Regions from separate parts of the Halomonas sp. HNIBRBA4712 genome, predicted to be linked through region 1. Evidence: predicted binding sites of a transcription regulator. Region 1 holds the regulator's gene; each other region holds the start of a gene.
The links. The regulator FNR, encoded in region 1, switches genes on or off when oxygen is low (the NO sensors DNR and NnrR bind a similar motif). The targets are predictions, from matches to a motif close to TTGATNTANATCAA.
Positions count from the first base shown of each region.

Region 2: a site for FNR is predicted at 2,226-2,239, ahead of kdgD (5-dehydro-4-deoxyglucarate dehydratase). Genes of this name have one in related genera too.
Region 3: a site for FNR is predicted at 6,408-6,421, ahead of ACGK9R_RS10695 (OmpW family outer membrane protein). Genes of this name have one in related genera too.

Region 1 covers NZ_JBIFXR010000001.1:545,506-555,456, forward strand. The annotation lists gene ACGK9R_RS02565 (sodium:solute symporter family protein) at 1-1,083, opposite strand, end outside; gene ACGK9R_RS02570 (DUF4212 domain-containing protein) at 1,088-1,348, opposite strand; gene ACGK9R_RS02575 (putative nucleotidyltransferase substrate binding domain-containing protein) at 1,944-3,755, shown strand; gene ACGK9R_RS02580 (DNA polymerase III subunit epsilon) at 3,760-4,404, shown strand; gene ttcA (tRNA 2-thiocytidine(32) synthetase TtcA) at 4,496-5,398, shown strand; gene fnr (fumarate/nitrate reduction transcriptional regulator Fnr) at 5,408-6,148, opposite strand; gene hemN (oxygen-independent coproporphyrinogen III oxidase) at 6,191-7,597, opposite strand; gene ACGK9R_RS02600 (sulfite exporter TauE/SafE family protein) at 7,702-8,397, opposite strand; gene ccoS (cbb3-type cytochrome oxidase assembly protein CcoS) at 8,394-8,588, opposite strand; gene ACGK9R_RS02610 (heavy metal translocating P-type ATPase) at 8,585-9,951, opposite strand, start outside.
Region 2 covers NZ_JBIFXR010000001.1:725,130-735,080, reverse strand. The annotation lists gene ACGK9R_RS03455 (aldehyde dehydrogenase (NADP(+))) at 1-962, opposite strand, end outside; gene kdgD (5-dehydro-4-deoxyglucarate dehydratase) at 1,227-2,144, opposite strand; gene ACGK9R_RS03445 (enolase C-terminal domain-like protein) at 2,389-3,714, opposite strand; gene garD (galactarate dehydratase) at 3,776-5,344, opposite strand; gene ACGK9R_RS03435 (tripartite tricarboxylate transporter permease) at 5,325-6,887, opposite strand; gene ACGK9R_RS03430 (tripartite tricarboxylate transporter TctB family protein) at 6,907-7,341, opposite strand; gene ACGK9R_RS03425 (ABC transporter substrate-binding protein) at 7,445-8,500, opposite strand; gene ACGK9R_RS03420 (metallophosphoesterase) at 8,813-9,574, opposite strand; gene ACGK9R_RS03415 (thiamine pyrophosphate-dependent enzyme) at 9,578-9,951, opposite strand, start outside.
Region 3 covers NZ_JBIFXR010000004.1:256,539-266,489, forward strand. The annotation lists gene ACGK9R_RS10675 (hypothetical protein) at 149-508, shown strand; gene ACGK9R_RS10680 (helix-turn-helix domain-containing protein) at 539-1,387, shown strand; gene putA (bifunctional proline dehydrogenase/L-glutamate gamma-semialdehyde dehydrogenase PutA) at 1,540-4,731, shown strand; gene putP (sodium/proline symporter PutP) at 4,855-6,345, shown strand; gene ACGK9R_RS10695 (OmpW family outer membrane protein) at 6,499-6,672, shown strand; gene ACGK9R_RS10700 (YqcC family protein) at 6,703-7,035, opposite strand; gene ACGK9R_RS10705 (DUF3549 family protein) at 7,324-8,358, shown strand; gene ACGK9R_RS10710 (ATP-dependent zinc protease) at 8,455-8,895, shown strand; gene rimK (30S ribosomal protein S6--L-glutamate ligase) at 8,927-9,835, shown strand.

The DNA of each region.
Region 1 (9,951 bases):
GTAGAACTGGATACGGCCGTCGTCGTTGACATCGTTATAGACGATCAGACCGGTGTCTTCCCAGGTCTGGAACCAGGCCGGACGGTCAGCGTAAAGAATCGGCTCGGCAGCGGACGCTTCGTAATCCTCGACCTGGCCGGTCATTTCCGGGTACACCGTGGTCATCAGGTTAAGCCGCGCCATGGAGGCCACCGCCGGGGCGGTCAGGTAGAGAAGGGCGATGAACACCAGCGCCCAGCCCGCGGACCAGCGTGCGTCGGCCACCTTCGGCACGGTGAAAAAGCGGATGATGACGTGGGGCAGACCCGCGGTACCGATCATGAGCGACAGCGTGAACAGCACCATGTTGAGCTTGTTGTCCACATCGGCGGTGTAGTCCTGGAAGCCAAGGGCGTTGACCACGTCATCGAGTTTTTGCAGAAGCGGCACGCCGGATTCGGTGTGGGTGCTGAACATGCCGAACATCGGAATCGGGTTACCGGTGAGCTGCATGGCGATAAATACCGCCGGAATGGTGTAAGCGACGATCAGCACGACGTACTGCGCCACCTGGGTGTAGGTGATGCCTTTCATGCCGCCGAGCACCGCGTAGAAGAACACGGTAACCGCCGCAATCCAGATACCCCAGGTACTGGGTACTTCCAGAAAGCGCGAAAACGCCACGCCCGCACCGGTCATTTGACCGATAACGTAGGTGACCGAGGCAATGATCAAACACGCCACCGCGACCACGCGGGCGGTGCGGCTATAGAAGCGCTCGCCGATGAAGTCCGGCACAGTGAACTTGCCGAACTTGCGCAGGTAAGGTGCGAGCAGCATGGCGAGGATCACGAAGCCGCCGGTCCAGCCCATCAGGAAGGTGGAGTTGGCGTAGCCGCCGGAGGCGATCAAGCCGGCCATGGAAATGAACGACGCCGCCGACATCCAGTCTGCGGCGGTCGCCATGCCGTTGGTCACCGGGTGAACGCCGCCGCCGGCAACGTAGAAGTCCTTGGTGGACCCGGCGCGGGCCCAGATCGCAATGCCGATATAGAGCGCGAAGGAGGCGCCCACGAACAGCAGGTTGATGGCAAACTGGCTCATTGGCTTACTCTCCCAGGCCGAATTTCTTGTCGAGCTTGTTCATTCTCCAGGCGTAGAAGAAAATCAGCGCGATGAAGGTCAGAATCGAGCCCTGCTGGGCAAACCAGAAGCCCAGATCGGTGCCGCCAACAGGGATGGATGCCAGCAGCGGGCGAAACAGAATGGCGCAGCCGTAGGACACGAACGCCCACACGATCAGGCATCCGAAGATCAAACGGACGTTGGCTTTCCAGTATGCAGCAGCGTTGGATTTGTCGTCTGCCATCGTGGTGCTCTCCATGAATGGTTTTTAGGATTGGAAAGTGGTCGCAAGGCGGTGGTAGACGTTGTCACCCTGTTGCCGCCCTGTAGAAGCTCGCCCTTGCCAAACGCGTTCGCGCCAAGTGGATGGTGATAGCCCCCTCGCTGTCGCTCGGCGCGATGGAAAAATCCGGCCTAAGGTAACGTTACCTTATTGGGCTCAGCGTAATACTGGCCAATAAATCGAAAAAAGAAATCCAGACTTTGGTATCAAGGACTAAAGGTGCTATTGGCAGGCGGATAAAAGCCGCTAAAGTACTCTATGTGCAGGCGTTTTACGCACTCGAGTTACGACTTTAGTTTGTGTTTAAAGCGCTTTTGAATCGCCATCTAACGCGATTCAAGACTAAAGTTTATTATCAAAAAGAGTTGTCCCTGGTCTTCTTGAATAGCTCTTTTGGAAAGCGCTTTTAAAAAACGCTTTAGAATTAGAAAGTGCTTTTATAAGGTGCTTTTCGAAGTGTTTTTTACTCGTTTTTAAAAGCGCTGTTGAAAACGTTTCTGAAACGTTTTAGCCGGCGCGGCCGTTCGGCGCCAAACTCTCCCCGTCGGAGTGATCGATGATCGAGATCGACCTGACAAGGCCCCCTTTTTCTCTGCTCGACGAGTCGGGCATCGCGCGCGTGCGCGGCGGGCTCGATCTGGCCTACTTCGATCCCGGCGACGTGATTCTCGATGCGAATCAAACCGGTGAAAGCGTCTTCATCATCCACAAGGGCGAGGTCGCCGAGCTCGACCCCCAGGAGGCCAACGGCCAGGCGCGCATCGGCCACTACACCGCGGGGGATCTATTCGGTGCTATCAGCCTCCTGAACGGCAAGAGCCGCTACCGCTTCGAAGCGGAACAGGAGACGCTGTGTTACGTGCTGTCAGGTCAGACGTTTCGCGCGCTGTGTCAGCACTACCCGACGTTCGAGGCGTTTTTCCGCGAGTCGCTTGCGCACAAGGCGCAGCTACTGACCGAGCGCCGCGCGATGGATGGCCTTTCGATGGCCGGCTTCATGCTGGCTCGGGTGCGCGAGTGCATGCGCGCGCCGGTAGTGATCGACCAAAACCGCGATATTCAAGGCGCAGTGCAAACGCTGCTGGAACAGCAGGCCGACAGCCTGCTCGTTGCCGGTGAGAGCGGCTACGCCATGGTGACCAAGACCGATCTGCTCAATGCGCTGGTGATCGAGGGCAAGGGCGTTACCGAGCGCGTCGACTGCCTTGCCCGGGCGGCGCTGGTGACCGCGAGCCCGGCGCAGTACCTGTTCGAGGCGCTGGTGCTGATGACGCGTCACAAGGTCGCCCGAGTCGTGGTGATGGAGGAAAAGACGCTTTGTGGCATCGTCGAACTCACCGACGTGCTGAGCTATTTTTCCAGCCGCAGCTACGTGGTCGGGCTTCAGATCGAAAAGGCGCGGGACATGGCGGAGCTTGCCCGAGCGAGCCGCCGCACGCCGGAGCTCGTTAGAGCGCTGATGGCTCAGGGCGTGAAGCTGCGCTTCGTCATGGAGCTTCTGGCCGCACTCAACGCGCGTATTGTGCACAAGGCCTGGGCGTTCAGCGGTGCCAGCGCCTTCGACCACACGTGCTGTCTGGTCGTGATGGGCAGCGAAGGCCGCGGCGAACAGATCCTCAAGACCGACCAGGACAACGCGCTGATTCTCGAGGACGGCGCGGACGCAGGCGAGGTCGCGGCGGCGATGGCGGAACTCTCCCGCACACTGGTGGAACTTGGTTATCCGCCGTGCCCAGGCGACATCATGGTCTCCAACCCGGAGTGGGTGGGAAGCGTGGCGACCTGGCAGGCGCGCATCGAGCGCTGGGCCGATTTGCGCGACGGCGAAAGCCTCATGAAGCTTGCCATTTTGCTCGATGCCCGGCCCGTGGCCGGCAAGGCCGAGCTCGCTCGGCGCGTGCGTCAGGCGCTTTTTGACCGCTGCGCCGAGGACGAGCTGCTGCTGGGCTACCTGGCGCGAGCGGCGCTCAACTTCTCGACGCCGCTGACGCTCTTTGGCTCGCTGAAAAAGCGCGAACACGGTATCGACATCAAGAAGGGCGGACTCTTTCCCATCATTCACGGCGTGCGCACCATGGCGCTGGAGCGGCGCATCGAGGCGTTGAGCACCCTCGAGCGCCTCGAGGCGCTGGTGGCGGATGGTCGGCTCGAGGCGCGCTTCGCCGAGGATCTGGGCGAGGCGCTTGCGCTCTTTACCGAGCTGCGCCTGCGTCAGCAGCTGGGCAACACCGAGAAGGGCGCCCCCATCAACCAGGTAGTGGTGCAGCACCTTTCATCGCTCGAACGCGATCTGCTGCGCGAGGCGCTGCATATCGTCAAGGAGTTCAAGTCGCGTTTGACCCACCGCTATCATCTGGAGTACGCCTGACACCATGCGCCTGACGGATCGACACTTCACGGTTTTTGGACACTCGCTGCGCACGCTGTTCAAGCGTGAAAGCGACCGGCGCCGCTTTGCGGGCTCCTCTTTCGAGTGGCTGTTTCACCCCTACCTGGGCGAAGAGCTGGTGGCGCTGGCGTTCCGCTTCGCCCCTGCTGATCCGATGCTGAGCGTGGCGGCGGTGGTCTTCAACGAGCGTCGCGTTCATACCCGCAGCGCCTGGGTGGCCACCCTCGCCGACGAGCCGCTGCTCCAGAGCCGGGCGCTCAGGCGCCATAGTGCCCGGCATCAGACGCCGTCGCAGATCGTGGCCACGGCAGACCACATCGCCGCGCTCGCCGAGTTCATCGGCAACCGCCCGGTAGTGGGCTGGGGGCTCGACCGGGCGCTTTGTCCGATCAACCGGCTGTTCAACGAGCGGCTCGGCTTCGAGCTGCCCAACGCCCAGGTCGACATCGAGCGCCTCTACCAGCGCAAGCAGAAGCGCGCGCGTATCGAGGCGCAAACGGCGAGTCTAATGGAGGCATTGACCCAGTCGCGGCTGGCCGCCCCCGGCTGGCCGTCGCTTCTGAGCGAGGCGAGCGCCTGCGCGCTTTTGTACATGCGCTTGAAGCGCGATGCGGCGCTCGAGGCCTGACGCCGGCCGTATTGGGTGAGGCGGCGAATCCTGGTAGAATGGCGCCCTTCACCTCACCACCGGCAGTGCCTATACCATGCAGCAGTTCGACATGCAGCAGCCCGATCACTTCGACCCCGCCGTGGCCGACACCGCCTCCCCGAGTGCGTCGGTGGCCGCCCAGGATGCCAAACAGAAGCGCGAATTCAACAAGTTGCAAAAGCGCCTGCGCCGTGAGGTGGGCAACGCCATTCTCGATTACAACATGATCGACGAAGGCGACCGGGTGATGGTCTGCCTCTCCGGCGGCAAGGACAGCTACACCATGCTCGAGATCCTGCGCAACCTGCAGCGCAACGCCCCGGTGAGCTTTTCGCTGGTGGCGGTGAATCTCGACCAGAAGCAGCCGGGCTTTCCCGAGCACGTGCTGCCGCGCTACCTCGACGCCCAGGGCGTGGAGTACCACATCCTCGAGCGCGACACCTACTCGGTGGTGAAGGAGAAGACCCCGGAGGGCAAAACTACCTGCGCGCTCTGCTCGCGGCTGCGTCGCGGCTCGCTCTACGGCTTCGCCGAGGAGATCGGGGCGAACAAGATTGCCCTCGGCCACCACCGCGAGGACATTCTCGAAACGCTCTTCCTGAACATGTTCTTCGGCGGCACGCTCAAGGCGATGCCGCCCAAGCTCTTGTCCGACGACGGCAAGAACATCGTCATCCGCCCGCTTGCCTACTGCAAGGAGGCGGACATCGCCGAGTTCTCGCGCCAGATGGAATTCCCCATCATTCCCTGCAATCTGTGCGGCTCCCAGCCCAACATGCAGCGCCAGAACGTCAAGGCGATGCTCGCCGAGTGGGACAAGAAGTACCCCGGCCGGCTCGAGAGCATGTTCAAATCGGTAACCAACGTAGCGCCTTCACAGCTCGCCGACCGCACGCTGTTCGACTTCGAAGGCCTCGAGGCCAAACAGGCCGAAATGCGCGCCGGGCGCATCCAGGCGCTCAACGTAGGCTAGCTGGCCGCCTCAAGCCAGCGCCTCCTCGTCGGCCAGGGCGGTGAGCCTGGCCATGTCGAGAATGTTCACCTCGCGCCCGGACACCGCCACCACCTGCTGGCTTTGCAGCCGGCTCAGGATGCGGCTGACCGTCTCGACGGCGAGCCCCAGGTAGTTGCCGATATCCGAGCGCGCCATGGAGAGCCGAAAGCTGTAGGGCGAGTAGCCGCGGCGGCGAAAACGATCCGACAGCGTAACGAGAAAGCTCGCCAGCCGCTGGTCGGCGGTCTTGCGCGATAAAAGGCGCATCATGCGCCGGTCGTCGCGCAGCTCCTTGCTCATACTGCGGTAGAGCTGGCCTCTGAGCTCCGGCAGCTCCTCGGAAAGCGCGTCCAGGTGCTTGAACGGAATCTCGCACACCGTGGTGGTTTCGAGCGCCACTACGCTACCCGGATACGCCTCTTCGTCGATACCGTCGAGACCCACCAGCTCGCTGGGCAGGTAGAAGTTGGTGAGCTGGTCGAACCCCGCACCTTCGCAGGTGACCTGCTTGAGACTTCCCGAGCGCACCGCAAAGACGCTCGAAAAGCGCTCGCCCTGATGAAACAGCGTCTCGCCCTTCTTGAGCGGAGCGCGGCGGCGGATGATGGCGTCGAAATGGCCGACGTCCTCGAGCTGAAGCGCCAACGGCAGACACAGCGAGCTCAGGCTGCAGGTCTGGCAGCGCGGCGCCTGCATGAGGGCGGCGCGGTGGCGAGCGGGGCTGGACATCACCTTCTCCTTCGTTGATCCCACGAGCGCGTGTGCGCCGTATTATAGAATTCGCGAGTAGCGCCTGGCGAGCGGCGGCGTCATGCGCGCATCGAAGGCCATCGCCAGATGCCGAATCAGAAGCCGCCCGATGGGCGTGACGGTGAGCACCGCGCCGCTACGTTCGATCAAACCGTCGCGGCGGGCCTGCTCGAGCCGCGAAAGCGCCTCACAAAAGTAGGCCTCGGCATCGATGCCAAAGCGCGCGCCGATCTCGGCCAGATCCAGGCGCATGTCGCACATCAGCCGTTCGATCACCGCGCGACGAATCAGATCGTCCTCGCCAAGGCGCAGCCCCTTGCAGATAGCGAGCCGGCCGGCGTCGAGGGCCGCGGCGTAGGCGTCGAGGGTGACCGGGTTCTGGGCGTAGACGTCGTCCACCCGCGAGATCGCCGAAACGCCGAGCCCCACCACATCGCACTGGGCGTGGCTCGAGTAGCCCTGGAAGTTACGCGTCATCGTCCCGTCGCGCTGAGCTCTTGTCAGGCTATCCTCGGGGCGGGCGAAGTGATCCATGCCGATATGCACGTAGCCCGCCTCCTCGAGCATGGCGATGCTGGTGTGCAAAATGGCGAGCTTTTCATCGCGCCCCGGTAGCTCGCTCTCGTTGATGCGCCGCTGCGGTGCGAAGCGCTCGGGCAAGTGGGCATAGTTGAACAGCGATAGCCTTGCCGGGGCAAGGTCGATCACCTGGGCGAGCGTGGCGGCGAAGCTTCGTCGGCTCTGGTGCGGCAGCCCGTAGATCAAATCCAGGTTGAGCGAGCCAAAGCCCAGCCGCTGCGCCTCGTCCATCAGGGTTTCGGTCAGCCGCCGTGGCTGGACGCGATTGATCGCGCGCTGCACCCGCTCATCGAGATCCTGCACCCCCAGGCTTAGCCGGTTGAAGCCGAGTGACTGCAGGTGGCGCAGAGTAAGCACATCGGCTTCGCGCGGGTCGATCTCGATGGCGTAGTCGCGGTTTGGGTCGTGTGATAGCCCGAAGCGCGCGTCGAGCCGGTCGATCAAATCGCTCATCTGTGAGAGCGTCAGAAAGGTCGGCGTGCCGCCGCCCCAGTGAAGCTGCTCGACCTGGCGGGCGCCGTCAAGGTGGCGCGCGGCGAGCACCATTTCACGGTCGAGCCGCGAAAGGTACGGCTCGGCGAGCTGGCGGTTTTTCGTCGCGATCTTGTTGCAGGCGCAGTAGAAGCAGATCTTCTCGCAAAACGGAATATGCACGTAGAGCGAAAGCCCCCGGCGGCCCGTATTGCTGCGCTCGAGCGCCTGGGTGAAGTCTTCTGGCGTGAAACCGTCGTGAAAGGCCAGCGCCGTGGGGTAGGAGGTGTAGCGCGGCCCGCTGGTGTCGTAGCGGCGCAGCAGCGTGTCGTCACGGTGGAGTGGCGGCGGTGAGTGGGCGGCGTAAGCGGTCGACATGAACCCTCCCATAAGGATGCGCGCAAGCGGTGATAGCGGGTCGAGTCTAACGCGCGCGCTCAGGCCGCGTGTTGAGCCAGGTCAAGAAAGGCGGCGGTCGGGTGTCAGTGGCCGGCGTGGGGGAAAAGCGTGTAGAGCTGGTAGAACGCGAAGGCGATGATCGAAAGCGCCGCGAGGGTGCGGGTCGCCGGGTGGCGAATCAGCCCGGAAAGCGCCCGGGCGGCCAGGCCCGTGGCCAGCAGCGCTGGCAGCGTGCCGAGGCCAAAGGCCGCCATCAGAAGTGCCCCCTGGGCCGGGTCGGCACTCGCCATGCTCCAGGTGAGCATCGAGTAGATTAGCCCGCAGGGCAGCCAGCCCCACAGCGCCCCCAGCGCCATCGCCTGGGGTACGTGCACCACCGGCATCAGCCGGCGGCCCACCGGCTCGATATGACGCCAAAGCCGCCGCCCCAGCGCCTCGAGCGCCAGTAGCCCTTTCCACCAGTTGGCGATGTAGAGCGCCATCAGAATCAGCATCACCGCGGCCAGCGCCTCGAGCGTAAACCGGGCGGCGGGGGCGAGCGACACCAGTGTGCCAAGCCCTGCCACCAGCGCCCCGGCCACGGTATAGCTTGCGATGCGGCCCAGGTTGTAGCCAAGCAGGAGCCCCGCCATGCGCGCCGGGCGGCGCATGCTCGGCGGCACCGCGAAGGCCAGCGCGCTCATGATGCCGCCGCACATGCCGATGCAGTGCGCCCCGCCGAGCAGGCCGAAGACGAAGGCGGCGAGCAGCGGCGAAAGCTCGAGCCCGGTCGGGTTCACGGCGGCGGCTCGCGGCGCGCCCGCCTGTCAGCCGGTGATGGCGGCGGCGAGGCGTCGTCGTCGAACAGGATGCGGTGGGCCGGGCCTTCCAGGTCGTCGAACTGGTCGTTTTTGACCGCCCAGAAGAAGGCCCATACGGCCAGGCTCAGGAGCATGAGCGACAGCGGAATCAAGAGATAAAGACTCGTCATGCGTTCACCGTTTGACGAAGGGATGAGACGGGTGGGGCCATACGCCGCCGGCGGCCAAGGCGCAGCGCGTTGCCCACCACCACCAGCGAGCTCAGCGACATGCCGAGCGCGGCAAGCCAGGGCGGTACCAGGCCGAGAGCGGCCAGCGGCAGCGCCAGGCCGTTGTAGGCCACCGACCAGGCCATGTTCTGGCGCATTACCCGGCGCGTGGCACCGGCGGTTTCCAGCGCCTCGCCAACGCGCACCAGCCGCGGGCTCAAGAGCAGCGCGTCGGCGCGCGTTTGCGCCAGGTCAGTGGCGCCGTTGACCGCCAGCGCCACGTCCGCCCCGGCCAGCACCGGCACGTCGTTGATACCGTCGCCTACCATCAGAACGCGCTCGCCTTCGGCCTGTAAAGCCTGAATGCGCGCAAGCTTCGCCTCCGGCGTGGCGCGCGCCTGCCAGGTGTCGATGCCAAGCGCCTCCGCCAGCGCCTTGACGGTTTCCGGCTCATCGCCGGAAAGAAGCTCCACGCCTACGCCGAGCGCGTCGAGCGCGGCCACGGCCTCCAGCGCGTCGTCGCGCAGGGTGTCTTCGAGCCGGAACCAGGCCCTGGGCGTGTACTCCTGGCTTAGCAGCAGCCACTGGCCCGGCCCCGGCGGAGCGATCTCGTGACCCGCAGCAAAGCGTGCCCGGCCAAGGCGCCAGGTCGCGCCTTCGAGCGTGGCGTGAAGGCCCTGGCCGGGCTCGCGCACTACCGCCTGCGCCTTGAACCCTGCCCTGCGAAAGGGGCCAAACGCCCTGGCGATCGGGTGCTCCGAGTGCGCCTCGATCGCCGCCGCGATCTGCCGCGCCCGGGCCGCGTCCATCGATCCCATCGGCCGGGTGTCGGCGAGGCGCATCTCGCCGCGGGTGAGCGTACCGGTCTTGTCGAACACCACCCGAGTGACCCCGGCGAGCGCTTCAATGGCGTCGGCGCGGGTGATCAGTACGCCGCGCCGGCCAAGCGCGCCGTGGCCGGCGGCAAGCGCCGTGGGCGCGGCCAGCGCCAGCGCGCAGGGGCAGGTGACCACCAGAACCGACAGCGTGATCCAGAACGCGCGGCTAGGGTCGATGAAGGCCCAGGCGGTGGCCACCGCGAGCGTGACCAACAAAAGGCGCAGCACGAAGCGCTGGACCATGGCCTCGGCCAGGCGGGCCAGGCGCGGGCGATGGGCGAAGGCGCGATCGGTCAAATCGAGAATATGGGCGATGGTCGCCTGTTTACCGGCGTGAGTGACGCGCACCACCAGCGCGTTCTCCATGTTCTGGCTGCCGCCAATCACGCGTTCGCCCACGCGGCGGGTCACCGGCAGGAACTCGCCGGTCAGCATCGACTCATCGA
Region 2 (9,951 bases), 180 kb from region 1:
TTGACGAAGGCATCAAGCTCCGGACCCTTGATGGCGATCACCAGGCCCGGATTGGTGCAGAACTGGCCGGCGCCCATGTTGAGCGAGCCCACGAATGCCTTGCCCATCTCCTCGCCGCGTGCCTTCAGCGCTGCCGGCAGCGGGAAGACCGGGTTGATGGAACTCATTTCGGCGTAGAACGGAATCGGCTCGGGGCGTGACTGGGCCGCTTTCCACAGCGCGATACCGCCGCTGCGCGAACCGGTGAAGCCGGCGGCCTTGATACGCTCGTCGCTGACCAGCGCCGTACCCACTTCACGGCCGGAGCCGAACATCAGCGAGAACACGCCTTCCGGCAGGCCACACTTCTTGACCGCCGCCTGGATCGCGCGGCCGACCAGCTCACCGGTGCCCGGGTGTGCGGCGTGCGCCTTGACGATGACCGGGCAACCCGCGGCAAGTGCCGAGGCGGTGTCGCCACCGGCAACCGAAAACGCCAGCGGGAAGTTGCTGGCACCGAAGACCACGACCGGACCCAGCGCGATATGACGCTGGCGCAGATCGGCGCGCGGCATCGGCTGACGATCGGGCATGGCGGGGTCGATGCGAACATCGAGCCATTCGCCGGCGCGCACGGTCTTGGCGAACATACGCAGCTGGCCGCAGGTACGGCCGCGCTCGCCCTGGATACGTGCCTGGGGCAGCCCGGACTCCGCTACGGCGCGCTCGATAAGCGCATCACCCAGCGCTTCGATTTCATCGGCGATGGTTTCAAGGAATTTGGCGCGGTCTTCGAGTGAGGTTTCGCGGTAGCTATCGAAGGCATCCCACGCAAGCTGGCACGCCTGATCTACCTCAGCTTGAGTGCCGCCAGCGTAGCCTGGCTCCAACCGCTCGTTGGTCGCCGGGTTGATGGCCTGAATGGGATCACGAGAGCCCTTGACGGCTTTCTGTCCGATCAGCATTTCACCTGTTAGATTCATCTTGCCTCCTGCGATGAGAATGATTGCCTGGCCGGTTTGACACCGTACCAGGTACCCCTTTGCTCATACCCCAAAACACATAACACCAACGTAACAAAGCATTACGTCCGGCATCGCTTTATTGGCGCTTTCTAAATAAACGATACCGGAGATAAATCAGGGATTGAATTTGTCTGGCGTATTCACTGGTCAACGCGGCCAGCTTGGGCGATCAGCCCCATAGTAGTTCACCACGCGACCAACATCGATGTATGTTGATAACTTCTATAGCGACTTGGCGTTTTCGACCAGTTTTTTCAGCTGGCTCATTTGCTCGTCGTTGGGCATGGTCAGCGGGGCGCGCACGTTGCCACCGGGATAGCCCACGATGCCCGCACCCGCCTTGACCAGGCTGACTGCGTAGCCGGGAGTGGTGTCACGCAGGGTGACGAAAGGAATGAAGAATTCCCGCGTCGCCTTGGTAACGAAGTCGCTGTCACCCTGACGCAGCGCCTTGTAGAACTTCACCGCCATTTCGGGCACGAAGTTGAACACTGCAGAGGAGTAGGTGCTCACACCGATCGCGAGGTAAGCTTCGGCGATGATTTCGGCGGTCGGCACGCCACCAACGTAGCCAAGGCGATCGCCCAGAGTCTTGATGGTGATGTTGAGCGCCTGCATGTCGCCCTTGCCATCCTTCAAACCGATCAGATTATCGCAGCGATCGGCAAGCGATTTGACCGCATCGACGTTGAGATAACCGTTGGCGCGGTTGTAGTAAATAACGCCCAGGTCGGTGGACTGACAAACGCTCGCCGCGTACTCGACGATGCCACCTTGCGAGCACTCGGTCAGGTAAGGAGGCATCAGGAGGATACCGTCGGCGCCCTCTTCCTGGGCGATGCGGGCGTGCTCGCTGGCAAGCCCCGCGCTTTGGCCGGCGCTGGCGATGATCGGCACGTGTCCACCGATGGTGTCGACCGCGACCTTGACGATTTCGCGGAACTCATCGAGGGTCAGGTTGAAAAACTCACCCGTACCGCCCGCCACGAACAGCGCGGAAACTTCATACTCTTTCAACCACAGCAGGCGCTTGCGATAGCTTTCAGCGTCGAACTTGCCGCTTTCGTCGAAGTCGGTCACGGGGAACGACAAAAGCCCGTCGGTAATAGACGCTTTGAGTTCTTGTTTAGAAAAATTCATGCGGGACTCCTCTTGTTCGGTTTTCGGGCTACCATGACTGACGGCGGCACAGGGATTCAAAAAATTAGAGTATACCTTATATTGTCATACATCATACAAATATTCTTGTAGACTTTAGCCTAAAGAAAGGTGTAATCACAGCCCCTCATACTTAATGAGAAGTCTGTGAAGGGTTCCATCGTCAGGAAAATAAGAGACAAACATTAAACTCACAGATTTTCGTTCATGACGAATAATCAGCCGCTCAGCGCACCAGCGCCGGCCGCTTGGGATCGAAGCTCCAGCCGGGAATCAGGTACTGCATCGCCATGGCGTCGTTGCGCTGGGTCACGTCCAGCGATTTATACAGCCGGTGCGCGGCCATCAGTTGCTCTTCATCGAGCTCGACGCCCAGTCCCGGGGTGGACGGTACCTTGAGCTTGCCGTCACGAATCAGGAACGGCTCCTTGGTGATGCGTTGGCCGTCCTGCCAGATCCAGTGAGTGTCGATCGCGGTGATCTCGCCCGGGCAGGCGGCGGCCACGTGGGTCATCATGGCCAGCGATATATCGAAGTGGTTGTTGCTGTGCGAGCCCCAGGTCATGCCCCACTCGTTACACAGCTCCCCGACCATGACCGCGCCCTGCATGGTCCAGAAGTGGCAGTCCGCCAGCGGAATATCGACCGCGTTGAGTTGGGTGGCGAACTGCAGCTGCTTGAAGTCGGTGGCGATCATGTTGGTCGCGGTGGGCAGGCCCGTGCGCTTCTTGAACTCGGCCATGGTTTCGCGCCCGGAGTAGCTCTCCTCCTGGCCGCAGGGGTCCTCGGCGTAGCTGAGAAGGTGCTTGATCGGCTCGAGCACGCGCACCGCTTCGTCGAGTTTCCAGGCGCCGTTGGGGTCGAGCGTCAGGCGCGCTTCGGGGAAGGCGTCGTGCAACGCACGGATGCAGTCGGCCTCCTCCTCGCCTCTGAGCACCCCGCCCTTGAGCTTGAAGTCCTTGAAGCCGTAGCGATCGAACGCGGCCTTGGCGAGATTGGCCACCGCCTCCGGCGTCAGCGCCTTCTGGTAGCGCACCTCGTCCCAGGCATCGACCGCGTCGTTCGCCTTCGGGTAGGGCAAATCCGTCTTGTCCGGGTCGCCGAGCAGAAACAGATAGCCGAGTGCTTCGACCTCATTTCGCTGGCGGCCGTACTGGCCGAGAAGATCCGCCACAGGAAGGCCGACCGCCTGGCCGTAAAGATCCAGAAGCGCCGACTCGAGCCCGGTGATGACGTGAACCGCCACGCGTAGATCGAAGGTCTGGCGGCCGCGCTCTTCGCGGCCGTTTTTAGCAAGGGCCTGGCGCGCGCTGTTCAAGGTCTGCTTGAAGGCATTGACGGTGGTGCCTTCCACGATAGCGCGACACTGCTCCAGCCCCTTGAGAATCCCTTCGCTCGAGGGGATTTCACCGACGCCCTGATTGCCGGCGCTATCTTCCAGAACCACGACACAGCGAATGAACCAGGGCGCGTGACCGCCGCTCAGGTTGAGCAGGAACCCATCGTAGCCGGCAACCGGCACCACTTTCATCGACGTGATCTTGGGAAACATGGCGATAGCTCTCTTGTCGTTTAGCGCTTTTGCGTTATTGATGCGTTTTAAAGGCGGCAGCTCAGGTCACCGGCGCGGGATTGAACAGCACCAAATCGTTGTGGATGCCGAGACGGTCCGCCGAGGCCTGCTTGCGGCCGCTGGCGACATCGAGGATCAGGTGGAAAAGCTCCCAGCCCAGATCCTCGATGGTGGCCTCGCCGGTGGCGATGCGTCCGGCGTCAAGATCGATGATGTCGTGCCAGCGCCTGGCCAGGTGCGAGTTGGTCGCGACCTTGAGTACCGGCACCATGGCGAGCCCGTAAGGCGTGCCCCGTCCGGTGGTGAAGACCTGCAGGTTCATGCCCGCGGCCAGCTGCAGCGTGCCGCAGATGAAGTCGCTCGCCGGCGTGGCGGCGAAGGTCAGCCCCTTGCGGCGCAGCCGCTCGCCCGGGCCGATGACGTCGACGATCGGCGAGTTACCGGACTTGATCACCGAGCCCAGCGCCTTCTCGACCACGTTGCTCAAGCCGCCCTTCTTGTTGCCCGGTGACGGGTTGGCGCTACGGTCGGCTTGGCCCTGAAGCAGGTAGTCGTCGTACCAGGCCATCTGGTCGATCAGCGCCTGACCGACCTCGCGGTCGACGGCGCGCGGCGTGAGCAGGTGAATGGCGTCGCGCACCTCAGTGACTTCCGAGAACATGACGCTGCCGCCGGCGCGCACGATCAAATCCGTGGCAAAGCCCACCGCCGGGTTGGCGGTCACGCCGGAAAACGCGTCGCTGCCGCCGCACTGCATACCCACGGCAAGCTCCGAGGCCGGGCAGGTTTCGCGGCGTCGCTTGTTCAAGCGCTCCAGGTGGCGCTCGGCCATGGCGAGAATGCCCTCGACCATCTCGCCGAAACCTTCGAAGCTCTCGTCCTGAAGGCTCAGCACGTTGGCGTCCGGGTCGGCGGCCTCGCTGTTCTCATAGATCTTCACCGGGCGGTCTTCGAGCAGCGTCGACGGCTGGAGCTTTTCACAGCCAAGGCCGATCACCATGATCTCGTTGCCGAAGTTCGGGTTCAGCGCGATGTTCTTGAGCGTGCGAATGGGTACGATCGCCGCCGGCGCGTTGATCGCCACGCCGCAGCCGTAGCTGTGATTGAGCCCGACCACGTCGTCAACGTTGGGAAAACGCGGCAGAAGCTCGCGCTTGATCCGCGCGACCACGTACTCCACGGTGCCGGCCACGCACTGAACGCTGGTGGTGATCCCCAGCACGTTCTTGGTGCCGACGCTGCCGTCCGGGTTACGAAAGCCATCAAAAGTGTAGCCTTCAAGCGGCTCCTGGGCCGGCGGCGTACGGGTCGCCAGCGGAAGCTCGGAAAGCGCCGGAGCCGTCGGCAGGCGCACGTTGTGCTCGTTGACGTGCGCGCCGCGCTCGATGGCAGTGACCGCAGTGCCGATCACTTCGCCGTAGCGCACGATGTCGTCGTTTTCCTTGATCGGCGCAAGCGCCACCTTGTGCCCCTGGGGGATCGGCATCAACGTCGTGCATGACTCGTTGATCTTCACCCCTTCGGCCAGTCCGCCGTGCTCGATCACGATGGCGACGTTGTCGCTCGGATGAACCTGAATGACGCGAGAATTAGTCGTTAGTTGAGTCATGAGACTTTCCTGCAGTGGTGTTCGAAGGGGTGTGCATCTGGCTCAGCTCCATTTTCTGGCGAGCGCGCGACTTGAACCCCATCACGATCGCAAACAGTACCGACGCGGCGATCAACGCCCAGAGCACCATGGCGATCGGGCTCTTGGTGAAGAAGATGGTGTAGGTGCCGAAGGACTCGAGGCTCTTGACGAAATAGACCTCCGCCTGGCTTCCCAGAATGAAACCAATGATCAGCGGCGCGACCTCGAGCCCGATCTTCTGAATCAGATAGCCCAGCACCCCGAAGATCAGAAGCGTCCAGACATCGAACATGATGCCGTAGTTGATCGCGTAGGCACCCACCACGCACATCATGACGATGAGCGGGTAGAGGATGTGCTTGGGTACCATGACCACCTTGGCGATATGCTTGATGGCGAAGAACATCAGCGCGAACATGACGAAGTTCGCCAGCACCAGCGCCGTCATCATTACATACCAGGTATCGTGGTTTTCCGGAATGAACAGCGGCCCCACCTGGATGCCCTGCAGCGTGAAGGCACCGATCAACACGGCGGTGGTGGAGTCCCCCGGAATACCCAGCGACAACAGCGGAATCAGCGCGCCACCGGTCAGGGCGTTGTTGGCCGACTCCGAGGCGATCAGTCCCTGGGGGGCGCCCTTGCCCATCTGCGAGGAGTCCTTCGCCAGGTTCTTCTCCTGGGTATAGGCGAGCACCGAGGCCGCGCTGCCACCCACGCCTGGCAGCATGCCGACGAAAGTGCCAATGAACGACGAGCGGGTCAGGTTGGTGAAACTGCCTTTGAAGATCGAAAACGAGAAACCGCCCTCCTTGCCGATCTTGATGCGCTCGCCGGCGGTGTCGCGCTTCACGCCCTTCTCCGCCTCCAGCAAAATCGTCGAGATACCGAAAATGCCGATCAGCACCGGCAACAGTGAAAAGCCTTCGAACAGGTACGGCTCCATGAAATCGAACATCAGCCGGGTATGGCCGTTGCCGCCGTCGGAGATACTGTAGTCGCCGATCAGGCTGAGCCAGATGCCGATCACGCCGCTGAAGATACCGATCAACATGCTGGTGGAAAGCGAGGCGATCACCGAAAGCGCCAGCAGGATGATCAGAAACTTCTCCACGTAGGAGAACTTGATCGAAAAGTCCGCCAGCAGCGGCGCGAACAGAAACAGCACCAGCGCGCTGACCAGCCCGCCCACGAGCGATGCGATGACGCACACGCGTAGCGCCTTCTCGCCCTCGCCCTTCTGGGCCATCGGGTAGCCGTCGAAGGTGGTAGTGATCGAGGAAGGCGTGCCGGGAATGTTCAACAGCACCGCCGGCACCATCCCGCCGGAAATGCCGCCCACGTATAGCCCGAGCAGCAGTGCAAGCCCGTGATTGAGGCCGAGTGCATAAGTCAGTGGCAGACACACGGCCACCGCCATGGTCGCCGTCATGCCAGGAATCGCGCCGAAGATGATCCCCACGAGGGTGCCAAAGCCGACGAGCAGTAAAAAGGTGAAATCGATAAAAGCTAGAAAATCCATGGCAATTTACCCGCTTGGGTCACGGCAGAGTGATGGTGAACAGCTTGGCGAGCACGAACCAGGCGATGGTCGGTGCGGCGATGGCGTTGATCACCACGATGATCAATTTTTTCTTCGTCCAGTCGTGGAGATACATCAACGACATGAGCAGCACGAAGACCATCGAGACGAACAGAAAGCCGTAACCGGTGTAGGGAAACAGATCACCGACCACCGCCATCAGATAGAAATACGCGCTGATCAGCGCCAGGGTACCGAAAAAGCGTTTCGAGTCCCGCGCCTCGCCGATGATCGGCAGGGTGCGCTCACCGCGTTTGACCGCAGCCATGAAGGGGGCCACTTTCGTTACCAGAATCAGCAAAAAAAGCCCGGCCAGCACCCAGTGCACGATGTGGGGAAAAAACAGGTGTGACGTCTCGAAGTCGATCGACACGCTCAAAAGATCTGAGGCCATGGCGGCTCCACGAACGTAGATTCGGCACGTAACCGGCGCCTTAGCGCCGTGTGCCTACCAGAGGAAGGCGCGGCCGGCGCTCGAGCGGCCGGCCGCGGTGTGCTTAGTTGATGTTGCTGATGATGTCCTGATAGCGCGACATCTTATCCTGCAGGTACTCGGAGGCTTCGGCGGAGGGCTTGAAGTCCGGGATAAAGAAGGCGTTCAGCTGCGCCTCTTGCACGTCGCCTTCGTCGAAGATCTCGGTCAGCGCTTCGTCGATCTGATCGATGATGCCCTGATCCATCTCCTTGTTATAAAGGAAGAAGAACTCCTTATCGAAGGTGAAGTTCTCGTCATCGCCCATGGTGACGGTGACGTTGGGCTCGACGTACTCCAGAAGCTGATCGCGAGTGGTCTGTCCAAGCCCCTCTTCCGGCGCCTGCTCGATGGTTTCCTGACGCGCGGTCAGCCAGACGAAGCGCATCGCCTTCTGATCGCTTTCGGGCAGGCGGGTATACTGTTCGTTGGCCTGCACACTGCCGTTGATGACGTCGGCCTGACCGTCGAAGAGCTGCTGATTCTTGTCGGACTGGGAGCCGGTGTTGACCGCGACCAGGTTATCTTCCTGCCCCGGATGCTCGATGGCGATCGCGTTCTTGAGCGCGCTGAAGCCGATTTCCGATACCCCACCTGGCTGGATCGCGACGCGCACGGTTTCACCGCTGCCGACCGCTTCGATGATGTCGTCCAGACTCTGATAGGGGGAGTCCATGGGCACGAGATAGGCGTTGCCCGGGTTGATGGCGATAGTCGGCCCGATGGTGTACTTCTCGAAGATATCGTCGTAGCCCTGAACGCCGTACAGATGGCCAAGGTAAGACTGATCGTGGAAGATCATCAGGGTGTTGCCCCGGGAGTCCCGGTCCAGAGTGCGAAACGCGGAGCTTGCGCCCACGGCGTCGACCTTCATGTTGACACCCAGGTGCTCGGCCAAACGGTCGACCACGATGCTGGCGTTCTGGTAGGTGTCGCCACCGGTAGAGGTCGAACCAATGACTACACGGACGTTGCCGCGAAGCTGGGCATCCTGGGCCATGGCAACACCGGAGCCCAGGGCGGCTCCCATCATGACACCGGCGACACTAACACTCATCAGCGTTTTTCTGGATAGCAGCATAAGCTTACCTTTTGCGTTCATTGTGAGTTATAGCCTTTGAGAACGACTCTTCGGCCCGAGACTCGCAAAGCGACCGATTGCTGGCGTGGTGTGTATTACCTCGTTTGCATATTGGTAATACATCATACAAACGAAGAGTAAGAAGAAGCACCGAGGCGAGCAACAGGAAACGGTCAAAACGCGACCAAAGTTCAATGCTCGATCCAGGCCAAAATAGGGAAAACGCTGTTTTTGCCCATAAAGCCAAACTTAACATTGCTCAACAGGGGCATTAAAAGCGCTCGTGCGCTGTGCTGGAGGGCTTTGAGCGGATCAAACCGTCACGATCAAATCCTGACGAAAGCGCTCGGCGACGGGCTCGTCGGGGTAGCCGCCGGGGTTGGCCACCACGCGCGTCCCGTCGTGCACACTATCCACCGCCTCATGCACGTGGCCGTGAATCCATAGATCCATCTGGCCCATCAGCGCCGTCAGGTGGGAGGCAAAGGCGGGTGAGAGCGCATCGCCTGCGTAGCGCGGCGGGATGCACTCATCGAGCGGCGCGTGGTGGCTGATGACCACGCGCGGCCCGTCGAAGGGCTCGTCGAGCGCCCGGGTCAACCACTTCACCGCTTCGCGATGAAGCGCTTGGCTCGCCTCGGGGGTGAATACGTTGAAGTACTCGTCGGTCACGATCTGAAAATCCGGCATCATGGTCACGGCTTTATGGCGCGTGACCCGCGGGTCGTGGGTCGGATCATCCGCGTAGAGCGCGAAGTCGGTCCACAGCGTCGTGCCGTAAAAGCGCACCCCGCCAAGGGTCACGGCGCGATTATCCAGAAGCTCGATACCAAGGCGCTCGGCCTCGCGCGCCATCGCTTCGCGGTGGTTGGGTAGGCAGGTGCCGTAGAACTCGTGATTGCCCGGCACGTAAAGAATCGGCATGCCGGGAAAACGCGCTCTCGCCCAGGCAAACCCCTCGAGCTTCTGGTGAATGTCGCCGGCCAGAATCACGACGTCCGCGGGTACCTCATCGAGCACCCGCCCATTGGGAAAGTGCTCGAGGTGCAGGTCGGAGAGAACGCGTAGCCGCATCGTCTAACGCTTCAGGAAGTTGCTTTTCACCAGATGGACGACCTCGTCCATCCGCCCGCTCAGCACCGCCTTGGCAGAGTAGAGCGCGGTGGCGCCGACCTGGCCGGCTTCCACCTTCGGTGGCATGACCAGCTCCATCGGGTTGGTCATCACCTCCAGAAGCGCCGGGCCCGGCTGGGCGAGCCACTCGGTCACGGCGTCGTCGAGCTCATCCTCGCGCTCGACGCGCTTGCCCCAGAGCCCGATGGCGCGGGCCACGCCGCCGAAGTCGGGGTTCTCGAGCTCGGTGTAGGCGTCGATCATGCCCTCCACCTTCTGCTCAAGCTCGACGAAACTCAGCGATTGGTTGTTGTACACCGCAATCTTGAGCGGGATCT
Region 3 (9,951 bases), on a different contig from region 1:
AGTGTGCGGTTGCAGCGAAGGCTATCATGCGTTGCCTGTACACTATCTGACAGTGAATTGGCAAAAAGTTCTCGACCGGGCGAAGTTTTCGCCATTTTTGTGTTACAGGTTGTCAAACCCTGTAGCAAAGCGGGTAAGGAGCACGAATATGGCGCTTTATCTACTGGTGCTTGGCGTGTGCCTACTGGTGATCGGTTCGGTGCTGGTCATTTTGATGACCGCGAGCACGCCGCGTTACCGTACCGAGCCGAAGGATTTGCTGGCGCTTTTCGATAAAGCGCTGGAGAGCCGGGTAGGTGAAACCGAATGGAATGCCATGATTGGCTACCCGATCCGCCACGACGAGTATCTCGATGGCGTACGCCGGCGCGCCTCGCAGCTGATGGATGAGTATGGTCGGCGCTGGAAGCTCGCTCAGGGCAAGCCGCTTTTGAGTGACGCTGGCCAACAGGAGCTCAAGGCGCTGCGCGATCATCTGGCGGCGCGCACTGCGCTGCGCGAGCAGTAAGGCGTCAAGTCTTCAACCCGGGAGCCGCCCATGCCGAGTACCATCCGCCAGCTACCGCTGGAAAGCGCCGTCAAACACCACGCCCACGATTTCCATCAGATCGTGATCACGCTATGCGGCTCCTCGGAATTCGAAATCGAAGGCCTTGGCGGGCGGGTCAACGCCTTTTCCGGCTGTATCGTGCCGGCCAATCACGAGCACTACTACTCCGGCCTGGGCTACAACCGCCAGCTGATCTTCGATCTGCCGATCGATGCGCCGGCGCTGACCGGCGAGCACCGCGAGCTGATTGCGCTGTTCGACGCGCCGCGCTTTTTCGCCCTCGACGGCCCGCTTCGCCACTATCTTGCCTTCGTCGAAAGCGAGCTGTTGCAAGCACGCCAGGGGTTCGCCGACGCCCAATCGGACCGGCTCGCCGCCACACTTCTGGGCGCGCTCAAGGCGCGCCTTCAGGCAGAGCCCCCGGCCGCCAGGCGCCGCCTAGACTTGGCCCCGATCGATCGCTTCATCGCCGCCCACCTGGCCGAAGAGCTTCGCGTGGCGGATCTGGCGCGCATTGCGTGTCTTTCCGAGGCGCACTTTTCCGAGCGCTTTCGCGGCCAGACCGGCCTTTCACCCTGGCAGTACGTGCGCCGCCAGCGGCTGTGTGCAGCGCGCGAGCTGGTCACCCAGAGCAGCTTGCCGCTGACCGATATCGCCATTCAGACCGGGTTCGCCAATCAGAGCGCGCTTTCCCACGCCTTTCGCCGCCGCTTTGGGCTTTCGCCACGCTCGCTTAGAAAAGAGGGTGACAACGCCCCCGCCTTCGAGGCACCGACGCCGGAGCCTCGCCGGGCGCTGGGCAAACGTCGCGGCAGCGGCTCGACGCTTCTACCCTGAGCATGAAAATGTGACAGAAAGTCACGCTTGCCGTGAAATTGACACGTTTTGCCACGAAACCGACATACAACCGGACGCCAGCCGCTCTACATTCGTCCGTTATCGGGCCGACCGCCCAGTCAGCTTCGTTCCATCAGAACCCGGGGGCCACAATGCTCAATGCCAAGAAAATGCGTGATCCTGCCGTCTGGCAAACCGATCTTGACACCCTTCTGAACACCGTCAGCGACCACTACATCGTCGACGAAGATAGCTACGTCAACGAGCTGATCAAGGTGCTCGACGTCGGCCGCGAGGACTTCGAGCGTATCGGCGAGCGTACCGCCGAACTCGTGCGCGACGTGCGCCAGATGGATACCGCGGTGGACACCATCGACGAGCTGTTGCAGCAGTACAGCCTCGATACCCACGAAGGCCTGATGCTGATGTGTCTGGCCGAGGCGATGCTGCGTATTCCCGATAAGGCCACGGCGGACGCGCTGATCGAGGACAAGCTCGGCCCGGCGGACTGGCAGTCTCACGTCGGCAAGAGTGACGCCTGGATGGTCAACGCCTCGACCTGGGGACTTTTGATGACCGGGCGCGTGCTCAAGCTCGACCACCCCAAAGAGGGTCAGCCGGCCAACTTCATCAACCGCCTGGTCAACCGCATGGGCGAGCCGGTGATTCGCCGCGCCATGGTCGAGGCGATGAAGATCATGGGCAAGCAGTTCGTGCTCGGGCGCGACATCAATGAGGCGCTCAAGCGCTCGAAGCCGCTGTTCAACAAGGGCTACACCTACTCCTACGACATGCTCGGCGAAGCCGCGCGCACCCGCGGTGACGCCAAGCGCTACTTCGACGACTACGCCCGCGCCATCGAGGCGGTCGGCAACACCTCCCAGCGCTTGAGCGACAAGACGCCCAAGCCGTCGGTGTCGATCAAACTCTCGGCGCTGCATCCGCGCTACGAGTTCGGCCGCCGCGAGCAGGTGCTCGCCGAGCTTGTCGACACCGTGATCAAGCTGGTACGCCGTGCCCGCGAGCTCGACGTGGCGCTGACCGTCGACGCCGAGGAAGTCGACCGCCTGGAACTTTCGCTCGAGGTGTTCCGCGCCATTTACGAAAGCGACGCCGCCCGCGGCTGGGGCCACTTCGGCCTCGTGGTCCAGGCTTACTCCAAGCGTGCGCTGCCGGTGCTGCACTACATCAACCGGCTGGCGAACCAACAAGGCGACGAGATTCCGCTTCGTTTGGTGAAGGGCGCCTACTGGGACAGCGAGATCAAGGAGTCCCAGCAACTTGGCGTCGACGGCTACCCGGTCTACACCCGCAAGGCGTGTACTGACGTGGCGTATCTTGCCTGCGCCCAGTTTCTGCTCTCGGAAGATACCCGCGGGTGCATTTTCCCGCAGTTCGCGACCCACAACGCGCATACCGTCACCGCTATCGTCGAACTCGCCAACCACCATCGCCGGGCGTTCGAATTCCAGCGCCTGCACGGCATGGGCGAAGCGCTCTACGACGCCGCGCTGACTCGCTCCCCGGAAGGTACCTACTGCCGGATCTACGCCCCGGTCGGCGCCCACAAGGATCTGCTGCCTTATCTCGTGCGCCGGCTGCTGGAAAACGGCGCCAACTCGTCGTTCGTGCACCAGCTGGTCGACCCGGACGTGCCGGTCGAGTGGCTCTGCCAGCACCCGGTCGAGACGCTCAAGCAGCACAAGACCTTCGCCAACACGCGCATTCCGCTGCCCCGCGATATTTACGGGCCCAGGCGCAAGAATTCGCGCGGGGTGAACCTGAACATCAGAAGCCACTTCGATCCGCTGATGGAGCAGATGGCCTCGTTCATGGACAAGCAGTACCCGGTCAAGCCGCTGCTCGCCGTCGAGGTGGCCGACGATGAGGCCAACACCCATCGGGTGACCTCGCCCTTCGATCGCGGCCAGAGCGTAGGCACGGTGCAGTGGACCAGCCAGGAGCAGGCCAAACAGGCCGTTGACGCTGCCTGGCAAGCCTTCCCACGCTGGGACGACACGCCGGTCGCCGAGCGCGCCGCGATCCTGCGCCGCATGGGCGATTTGATGGAAGAGCACATGGCGGAGCTGATGACGCTCTGCTCCCGCGAAGGCGGCAAGCTTCTGACCGACGGCGTCGACGAGATCAAGGAAGCGGTGGACTTCTGCCGCTACTACGCGATGCGCGCCGAGGAGTCGTTCGGTGAGGTGATCGAACTGCCCGGCCCGACCGGTGAGTCGAATCGCCTGACCATGGGTGGAAAGGGCGTGTTCGCCGCGATCAGCCCGTGGAACTTCCCGGTAGCGATCTTCTGCGGCCAGATCGTCGCCGCGGCGGTGGCCGGCAACACCGTGCTCGCCAAACCTGCGGAGCAGACCTCGATCATCGCCCACCGGGTCATCGAGCTTCTTCATGAAGCCGGCATGCCGCGGGACGTGGTGCAGCTGCTGCCCGGCGACGGCCCGACCGTAGGCAGCGTGCTGAGCTCGGACCCGCGCATCACCGGCGTGGTGTTCACCGGCGGCACCGATACCGCGCAGATCATCAATCGCGCGCTCGCCGCCCGCGAGAACGCGCCGCTGCCGACCCTGATCGCCGAAACCGGCGGCATGAACGCCATGATCGTCGACTCCACCGCCCTGCCCGAGCAGGTGGTGGTCGACGTGATCCAGTCGGCGTTCCAGAGCGCCGGCCAGCGCTGCTCGGCGCTACGCGTGCTCTACCTGCAGGAGGACGTGGCCGACCGGGTGATCGAGATTCTCCAAGGCGCGATGAACGAGCTGCGCATCGGCGACCCGCGGGATCTGGGCACCGACGTTGGCCCGGTCATCGACGAGGATGCACGCAAGGGGCTTCTGGCGCACATCAAGAAGCTCAAGGACGAGGGCCGGCTCGCCTGCGAGGCGCCGATGGCCGCCGAGCATACCCAAAACGGTACCTTCATCGCCCCGGTGGCCTTCACCATCGACGGCATCGACTCACTCGAGCGCGAGCAGTTCGGCCCAGTACTGCATATCGTGCGCTACAAATCCCGCGACATCGACAAGGTCGTGGATTCGATCAACGCCCGCGGCTACGGGCTCACCTTCGGCGTGCATAGCCGCAACGAATCCTTTGCCGCCAACATCGCCAAGCGGATTCGCGTGGGTAACGTCTATATCAACCGTAACATCATCGGCGCGGTGGTCGGCGTGCAGCCCTTCGGCGGCCAGGGCCTTTCAGGCACCGGCCCCAAGGCGGGCGGGCCGCACTACCTGCAGCGCTTCGTTACCGAAAAAACCGTCACCAACAACACCGCAGCCCTCGGCGGCAACGCCTCGCTGCTGGCCATGGGTGACGAATAAAAAATCCTTGACCTCACCCCCCAAGGGGGGTGAAGTAAATTTCACGCCCTGGCCGGTGTGACGCCATCGCGTCAATAACAAGAAACCGGCCGGGAATCCGGTAGATAAAAAAGGGGAACTTCCATGGAAATTGGCGTCTGGATCAGTCTTTTCGCTTACTTCGCGCTAATGGTCGGCATCGGGCTCTACGCCATGCGCACCTCGACCTCGACCTCCGAGGACTACGTGCTCGGCGGGCGCACCCTGAGCCCGAAAGTGGCCGCGCTCTCCGCCGGCGCATCGGACATGAGCGGCTGGCTGCTGCTCGGCCTGCCCGGGGCGATGTTCGTCTCCGGGCTCGGCTCGGCGTGGATCGGCATCGGCCTGTTCGTCGGTGCTTTCTTCAACTGGCTGCTGGTTGCGCCGCGCCTGCGCGAGCAGACGGTGCACTACGGTAACGCCATCACCATTCCGGCGTTTCTGGCCAACCGCTTCCCGACCCGGGCGCTGTCGCTGCGTACGGTCTCGGCGATCGTCATCGTGATCTTCTTCGCCGTCTACACCGCTTCCGGCCTGGTCGCCGGCGGGCGACTTTTTGAGAGCGCCTTTGCCGGGGTGATCAACATCGGCGGTCTGAGCGACTACGCCACTGGTATCATCATCACTCTCGGCGTGGTATTGATCTACACCGTAGTAGGCGGCTTTCTGGCGGTCAGCCTGACCGACTTCGTTCAGGGCTGCATCATGATGCTCGCGCTGATCATCATGCCCGCCGTGGTGCTCTTCGGCGAAGGCGGTGGCGGCTTCACCCAGGCCTCGGAAACTCTGAATAGCGTAGACCCGACCTTGCTCTCCTGGACCGCGGGGCTAACCTTCATCGGCTGGCTCTCGGCGGTGACCTGGGGGCTTGGCTACTTTGGCCAACCCCACATCATCGTGCGTTTCATGGCCATTCGCAGCCTCAAGGACGTGCCCACGGCGCGTAACATCGGCATGAGCTGGATGGCGATTTCGCTGATCGGCGCGGTATCGCTGGGTATCTTCGGGCGTGCTTACGCCGTGCGCAACGGCATGGATGTCGAAAACCCCGAGACGATCTTCATCATTCTCGCTGACCTGCTGTTCCATCCGCTGATCACGGGCTTTTTGTACGCGGCGCTGCTGGCGGCGGTGATGAGTACCATTTCGAGCCAGCTGCTGGTGGCCTCCTCCTCGCTGACCGAGGACTTCTACCGGCTCTTCTTGAACAAGAACGCCTCCGAGAAGCAGACCGTGACCGTGGGCCGGATCAGCGTGGCGCTGGTGGGCATCGTTGCGGCGATTATCGCCTCCGACCCGGAATCCCAGGTATTGGGGCTGGTCAGCAACGCCTGGGCGGGCTTCGGCGCGGCCTTCGGCCCCTTGATTCTGCTGTCGCTGATGTGGAAGCGTACCAACGGCGCCGGCGCGATCGCCGGAATGATCGTCGGTGCGGTGACCGTGATGCTCTGGATCACGCTGGGCTTCAACGCCGAGTTCCTCGGTGGCCCGGGTGTCTACGAGATCATCCCGGGCTTCATCGCCTCGTTCATCGCCATCATGGTGGTGAGCAGCGCGACCCGCGATGCCGGCGAATACCGCCATATCGACCGCTAGGTGTCGAGAATCGTTGCCAGGCCGCCTTCGGGCGGCCTTTTTCATGGGCGATGCTCGGGTCGTTGAGCCAGGTCAAAAACCTTATTATGCGCTGGCGTTAGGCTTTGTAAACGCAATCAACGCTGAACGTCATGCTATCAAGAGGAAAGCGCCATGGGTCGACTCTGGACACCCAATGCCGCCGCCTGGTATCTGGATATCGAAAGCGACGCCACCGTGGCGGGAAGCGCGGCGGGCAGCGTCGACATCGACCCGGCGGTGGTCATGGCGGGGATTGGCTACCGCTTCCAGGCGGCCCTGGATACCAAGCGGCCCGGCACCTGGTAAGGTGACGGGCCGCTCTGGTTTGGCGCGGGGTTAGTTTTCGGTGACCAGCTTGTCGACGCGCTCCACGGCCTGGACCACCAGCAGCTGATCGCTGGCGCGCACCTTCTCCTTTTGCAGGTAGGCGGCCATGGCCGGAGCGACCTCGCACTTGGCGGGCAGCGGGCCGCTTGCATCGACCAGCGCGTCGAGCCGGGCGATGAACACGAAGCGCAGCCACTGGGGTAGCGACATGGTGTCGACACAAAACGGTTGCTGACTCTCGAAGGCCGACGCTTCGGGAGCGGGCATACGCCAGAGATCCGCCGCTTTCATCGCGGCTTCAAGCTCACGCAGCGCCTGGTCAAGCGATAGATGTACGCTCATGGGTTCCTTGGGGTCGGTGCATGAGCGCCCTATTATCGCGCGTGTGAACACAACTTGCCATCCAGCGCCGCCGTGAAAAGTTATTCACGGATTCACAGAAAACCTGCAAGAGGCTGTGGATAAACTATGGAAAGATCACGCCTGCCCAAGTGCGGCGGGCGGTGCGTAAAACTGCTCAATTTTTGATCACTCGATTTTTCAATCACTTGATGATGCAAACCCTTGAATGCTGGCTGACACCGCGCCCCGCTCAAGGTAGAGTGCGCGTTCGCGAAGGGGATAAACGATATGCAAGCACTGGATACTCTGAACGCATTCTTCGAGCGAAGCGGCGCCGACGTCAGCCTCTACCACATGGGGCGGCGCGTGACGCCCTGCGCGCGGGACACCTTCGCCGCCTTCGAGCGCGGTGAAACGCCCTGGCCGGAGCCCTGGCAGGGCCAGGCACGAGTGGCAATCGTGTTTCGCCTGGGGGATATGCCGGAGCCGGCGATCTGGTTTCTGGCCTTCGCGCTCGATGAGCAGAGCATGCTGTCGCCGGCCTCCCGCGACGGCTTTCTGAATCGGCTGATCGAAACCCTGGGGCGCAACGTGGCGCGTCTTGGCGATGCGAGCGCGCAGCCGGAGCACTTCATGGAGAACAATCCGCTGGCGTTTACTCCGAGTCTACCCTTTCAGGCAGTGCTCAACGCGCGCGCTAGCGCCGAGCAGGGCCTTGCCGCCAGTCAGCACTTCGAGCCGGTGGAGGCCTATTTAAGCGGCCAGCAAAGCATCGATTGGCAGGCCCTCGGCCTTCAGGGCATCGCCGACTTCGCGGCGCGCAGCGACGCTCAGGGCCAGCGAGTGCTTGCGCAAACCCTCGCCCAGTCGGCGCTTGAAACCGAGGTGGTGCGCGCGCTGTGTCTGTGCCTTGAACACTTCGCTCTCGAAGAAACGCTCGTAAAGGCGCTGATTGATCGCGGCGAGCAGGCGGCCGGCCAGGGCGATCTCGAAACGCTGTGCGCCTGCGTGCGCGCCGTGGGTGCCAGCGAAAGCGACACCGTGGGCCGCTGGTATCAGGCGCTGCTCGAGGACCCGGCGGCCTGCGGGCCGGATCTGCTCGCCGCTATCGCCGGGCGCGGCTGGGCCTGGCTTGAGGATGAAACGCGGCTACCGCTGTTTCTCGAGCGCCTGGCGCGCCGTGAGGAGAGCGATTTCAACGCCCTGGTGCGGGACATCGCGCTGGTTCCGCGGCTGCGGCTGCTGGTGTTGATGACACTGCGCGACGCCCCGCAAGGCAGCGCCATTCAAATGCGGCTGGCGAAGTTGACGCCACGCCACTAACGTTACTAAGGCTCGAACGTTTTCGTAACAATACCGAGACGTTGGCGAAAGGCCAATGCCGGGGTTTTACGCCCTAAACGCGTGTAAGGAGTCACCGTGAAGGAACTACCCTATCAGGCCAAGGCCGTTATCGGACGTCGCGAAATGGTGACGCTTCCCGAGCTTGGGCTACATCTTTGCTGCAAGGCCGATACCGGCGCGCGGACCTCGGCGCTGCACGCCGAAGAGATCACGACCGAAGAGGACGAACACGGCCAGCTCTGGATCAGCTTTATCACTCACAGCGGCGGGCCCGACACGCCCTCGCACCGCTACAAGCTCCATTTGCACGACCGGCGTCGAGTGACCAGCTCCAACGGCCATAGCGAGTGGCGCTACGTGATTCGTACCGCCGTTTTGCTTGGCGAGCTCAACTTCCCCGTCGAGCTGACGCTGACCGACCGAAGCAATATGCGCCATCCCATGCTGTTGGGAAGACGCGCCATGCGCCGCCTGCTGGTGGCGCCGGGCGCGGCCTTCCTGCACGGCGAACCCTGAACCCGCAACACGCTCATCCCCGGAGTCCTGTATGCATATTGCCCTGCTTTCGCGTAACCGCAACCTCTACTCGACTCGTCGGTTGATCGAGGCCGCCGAAGCGCGCGGCCATACCGCCCGCGTGGTCGATACGCTGCGCTGCTACATGAGCATTGCCGCTCACCACCCCTCCATCCATTACAAGGGCCAGGAGATCGAGCGCTTCGACGCGGTCATTCCGCGCATCGGCGCCTCCGTGACCTTCTACGGCTGCGCGGTGCTGCGCCAGTTCGAAATGATGGGTACCTACGTGGTCAACGACTCGGTCGCCATCACCCGCTCCCGCGACAAGCTGCGCTCGCTGCAGCTTCTCTCACGAAAGGGGCTCGGGCTTCCGATCACCGGCTTCGCCCACTCGCCGGACGACATCCCCGACCTGATCACCATGGTTAAGGGCGCGCCGCTGGTGATCAAGCTGCTCGAGGGCACCCAGGGGATCGGCGTGGTGCTCGCCGAAACCAATCAGGCCGCCGAATCCGTGGTGCAGGCGTTCATGGGCATGAAGGCCAACATCATGGTGCAGGAGTACATCAAGGAGGCGAAAGGTGCCGATATTCGCTGCTTCGTGATCGGCGACAAGGTGGTCGCGGCGATGAAGCGCCAGGCCGCCGAAGGCGAGTTTCGCTCCAACCTGCACCGCGGCGGCACCGCCAGCGTCATCCGCATCACCCCCGAGGAGCGCTCGACGGCAATCCGCGCCGCCAAGGCGATGGGACTACAGGTCGCAGGCGTCGATCTGCTGCGCGCCAACCATGGCCCGGTGATCATGGAGGTCAACTCCTCGCCCGGTCTTCAAGGTATCGAAACCGCCACCGGCAAGGATATCGCCGGGCTGATCATCGAGCAGATCGAGAAGAACGCGGTATCAAACCGCAAGGCGCCGCCCAAGCCGAAAGGCTAATGGTTCGAAAGGCTAACGCTTCGAAGGGCCAAGGGTTCGAAGGACCAAGTGTTCGAAAGACCAAGTGTTCGAAGGGCTAACTAGCCGAAAGACCAGGGCAAAAGCGCGAAAATAAT